DNA from 2 places in the Aurantimonas sp. A2-1-M11 genome. Region 1 is predicted to be linked to the other one. Evidence: predicted binding sites of a transcription regulator. Region 1 holds the regulator's gene; the other holds the start of a gene.
What was found. Region 1 encodes LexA, which represses DNA repair genes until DNA is damaged. Its sites were predicted from a motif close to TGTTCNNNNTGTGTTCNG; they were not measured.

Region 1 (2,201 bases):
GTTTTGCGACCCGCAGCGGATTGTGGGTGATCTGGACGGAGGATTACGCCCGGACGGGTGACGCCTGCGACGAAGGGGATGTGGCGATCGTCTCGCGGGCGATCCGCCTTAGTGCATGTCGTTCGGGCGCCATTCTGGTGACGCTGCGCACCCTGCGGCACAGTGGCTCGCTGGCCATCAGCCGGGATGCGGCGACCGGCCGACCCGTGGTCGTGCAGGCCATCGAGGATCCGCCGACGCGGTGGAAAGCCCATCGCCTGGCGCCCTGGCCCGAATACTGGCGCAAGCCGGCCGCACCGGATGCCGAGCCGCCAGCAGCGCAAGCTCCGCCGCGGCGGGAGGCGCCGGGCACCGCCGCGAACATGCAGACGCCGCCCGCCGGACCGGCCCCGAATCCGGACGCCGCTCGCGCGGCAGATGCCGAATAACGGCCGGTCGAAAGTCCGCGTCAGGCGCTTCGACGCGCACCTGACCGAAAACGCTGAACCGGGCCTTTGCGAACAGCACCTGCCGGCGAAGCCCGATCAGTAGCGACGGATGAGCCCGACCAGCTTGCCCTGCACCTTGACGCGGTCGGGCCCGAAGATCCGCGTCTCGTAGGCGGGATTCGCCGCTTCCAGCGCGATCGTGTCACCGCGCCGGCGAAACCGCTTCAGCGTCGCTTCCTCGTCGTCGACCAGTGCGACCACGATCTCGCCCGGCGTTGCGGTCTCACCGCGGCGGATGACCACCGTGTCGCCGTCGAGAATGCCGGCCTCGATCATTGAGTCGCCCTTCACCTCGAGGGCGTAATGCTCGCCGCTGCCCAGCATGTCCGGCGGCACGACGATGGAATGGGTGTTGTGCTGGATGGCCGAGATCGGCACGCCGGCGGCGATACGGCCCATGACGGGGATCGACGTCGATGCGGCTGCCCTGGCCGGTTGCGCCTGGGTGGCCGCCGCGGGGCGGCCCGTATCGCGGCTGCCTTCGATGACGCTCGGCTTGAAGCCGGTGCGTCCGACCGGAGCCGGGCGGTTGCCCTGGATCGATTCCGGCAGTTTCAGGATCTCGAGCGCCCGGGCCCGGTTGGGCAGGCGGCGGATGAAGCCCCGCTCCTCGAGCGCGGTGATCAGGCGATGGATGCCGGATTTGGACCGCAGGTCCAGCGCATCCTTCATTTCGTCGAAGGACGGGGGCACGCCGGTCTCGCGCACCCGATCGTTCACGAACACCAGAAGATCGTGCTGTTTGCGCGTCAGCATCCGGGCGACTCCTCAAAACAAAACCTGAACAAACCTATCTGTTCTAGTTGTGTTCTGCAAGTGGCTCCAGCGCCGTCAGGGGGACATAGTCGCACGGATCGCCGATTTGCGCGGGTGCCGCGCCGACGGGGCGAACCAGCAGGGCATCGGCGGCGGCATAGATCGACAACAACGACGAATCCTGCCGCGGCAGCGGCACGATCCGGGGCGGGCCAGCGTCGTCCGGCTTGATCCGGGCGCGAACGAAATCCGTGCGGTCGCCGTTTTCCGGCATCGGCGCAGCGAGGATCCCCCGGCGTCGGAGGGGCCTGTCCGGGCGGCCCGCGAGGCGACGGACCAGTGGCGCAAGGAACAGCGTCGCCGCGACCATCGAGGAAGCGGGATTTCCGGGCAGGCCGACGACGCGCATGTCGCCGAGCCTGCCAGCCATCAAGGGCTTGCCGGGGCGCATCGCCACCTTCCAGAAATCCAGCGAGACGCCGCGGGCGGCGAAGACCTTGCCGACGAGGTCGTGGTCGCCGACCGAGGCGCCGCCGATGGTGACGAAGATGTCGGCGCCGTCGGCCAGCGCCTTGGCCAGCTGCGCGTCGATGGCCGATTCCCGGTCGGGCGAGATCCCGCAATTGAGCGGCACGCCGCCGGCCTCGCGCACGAGCGCGGCCACGCCGAAGGTGTTGGACGCGACGATTTGCGAGGGGCCGATGGCTTCGCCGGGCAAGACGAGTTCGTCGCCTGTGGCCAGGATCGCCACTTTCGGCCGGGCGCGGACGCAGAGGTCCGGATGGCCGCCGCTGGCCGCCAGGGCGATCGCGCCGGGTGTCAGCACCGTGCCGGCGGACAGGAGCGGCGTGCCTTCGGCAAAGTCTATCCCGGCAGGACGGATGTGCTGGCCGACGACGACCGGCGTCGTGGCGGTGACGGTGCCGCTCTCGCGGTCGGCATTTTCCTGGATGAGGA
Region 2 (2,201 bases), on a different contig from region 1:
GTAATAGGCGATCCCGGCGGCCAGCTCCGGATCGGCGACGGCGAGGTCGTTGACGAGACCGCCGCCCCAACAGAAGCCCACCGCCCCGACGCGCCTGGTGCTGTCCTGGCGCCCGGCAAGCCACTGCCGCGCGGCCACGGCGTTGCCGATGCGCCCCTCGGCGTCGAGCTGGCCGATCATCTCGCGCGCCCTGTCCTCGTCCGGCGGCGTACCGCCGGCCGGCGACAGGAAGTCGGGCGCCACGACGAGGAAGCCTTCCAGCGCCAGCCGCCGGGCGACGTCCTGGATGTGGCCGTTGAGGCCGCGGTTCTCGTGGATCACCAGCACGCAGGGCAGGGCCGTGTCGGCCGCGTCGGCAGGCCGGGCCACATAGGCTTTCATCTCGCCGGTGGTGCCGGGGAAGGTGGCCCAGACGGCGGACAGGCGGGAATCGTCCGGCGCGACCATGGCGGCGCGGGCGCTGGAGGCGGCCATCAGCGGCACGATCGCTGCGGCAGCCGTCGCCGATCCCGCCAGCGCGGTCAGCCGGCACATGAAGCCGCGACGATCCAGCGTCAGGTGCGTGTATTCGTCATAGGCGTCGATCATCGCCTGGGTGATCGTCGGGGTCCTGTCGTCCATGATCGCCTGCTCCATCGCGTTCGGCCCATACTAGCCGGTCGCGATCCTGGTGCAACGAAGGTCCCGCGCATTGTGCGCCGGATGCGTTCGGCGACTTGCTGGCGTGATGGTTGCCCGGACCGCCGTGCGCCCGACAGGACGCTCTAACCCGTTGAATCTCCGCGTCGTGCTTCCCGAGGATCGATTCCGATTTTCGGGCCGTTGCTGTAGTGTTCCGCGCGCGAAGTCTTACATTGGCGCTGATGACAGATTTCGACGAATCAACCGGGGTCCCGCCGGCCCGTCCCGGCGGCATCGCCGCCCGTGCGCTGTCGGCTCGCGGCGTCGTGCGCAACGCCGGCGCGCCGGACTATCTCTCAGGCCTCAACGCGGAACAGCGCGCGGCGGTGGAAACCACCGAGGGACCGGTGCTGGTGCTGGCCGGCGCCGGCACCGGCAAGACGCGCGTGCTGACGACGCGCATCGCCCATATCCTGGCCACCGGCCGGGCCTGGCCCTCGCAGATCCTCGCCGTGACCTTCACCAACAAGGCGGCGCGCGAGATGAAGCAGCGCATCGGCCTCCTCGTCGGCGAGCAGGTCGAGGGCATGCCGTGGCTCGGCACCTTCCACTCCATCGGCGTCAAGATCCTGCGGCGCCACGCCGAGCTGGCGGGGCTGAAGTCGAACTTCACGATCCTCGATACCGACGACCAGATCCGGCTGATCAAGCAGCTCATTCAGGCCGAGGGCCTGGACGACAAGCGCTGGCCGGCCCGCACCTTCGCCAACATGCTGGATGGCTGGAAGAACAAGGCACTGACGCCGAAGGACATTCCCGAGGGGGACGCGCGTGCCTTCGCCAATGGCAAGGGCCGGGAGCTCTATGCGGCCTACCAGGCACGGCTGAAGGCGCTCAACGCCTGCGACTTCGGCGATCTGCTGCTGCATCCCATCGCAATCTTCCGGACCCATACGGATCTGCTGGGCGAGTATCACGACCGCTTCCGCTACATCCTGGTCGACGAGTACCAGGACACCAACGTCGCCCAGTATCTGTGGCTGCGCCTGCTCGCCCAGCGTCCGAAGCAGCGTGACGAGGCTTCAAGCAAGGTGATCTCCCCCACAAGGGGGGAGATCAGCCCGTCGCCCGCGTTGCCCGCCGCGCAAGGCAGCGACCGGGGGAGCCGTCCGCCCGTCAACATCTGCTGCGTCGGCGACGACGACCAGTCGATCTATGGCTGGCGCGGCGCCGAGGTGGACAACATCCTGCGCTTCGACAAGGATTTTCCCGGCGCGACTGTGATCCGGCTGGAGCGCAACTACCGCTCGACCGCCCACATCCTGGGCGCGGCCTCGCACCTGATCGCCCACAACGAGGACCGGCTCGGCAAGACCCTGTTCACCGACCATTCCGACCCCGAGCACCAGAAGGTCGAGGTCAATGCCGGCTGGGATTCGGAGGAAGAGGCCCGGGCGATCGGCGAGGCGATCGAGGATCTGCAGCGGCGCAACGACCACAACCTCAACGACATGGCGATCCTGGTGCGCGCCTCGTTCCAGATGCGCGAGTTTGAGGACCGCTTCGTCACCATGGGCCTG

Region 2: the regulator LexA is predicted to act here: its motif matches at 821-838, upstream of VQ042_RS04105 (ATP-dependent helicase).

What each region holds. Positions count from the first base shown of each region.
Region 1 is NZ_JAZHLI010000003.1:87,119-89,319, reverse strand. Features, by position in the region: gene VQ042_RS02260 (ComEC/Rec2 family competence protein) at 1-428, shown strand, start outside; gene lexA (transcriptional repressor LexA) at 525-1,244, opposite strand; gene VQ042_RS02250 (molybdopterin molybdotransferase MoeA) at 1,288-2,201, opposite strand, start outside.
Region 2 is NZ_JAZHLI010000006.1:6,370-8,570, reverse strand. Features, by position in the region: gene VQ042_RS04110 (dienelactone hydrolase family protein) at 1-621, opposite strand, end outside; gene VQ042_RS04105 (ATP-dependent helicase) at 864-2,201, shown strand, end outside.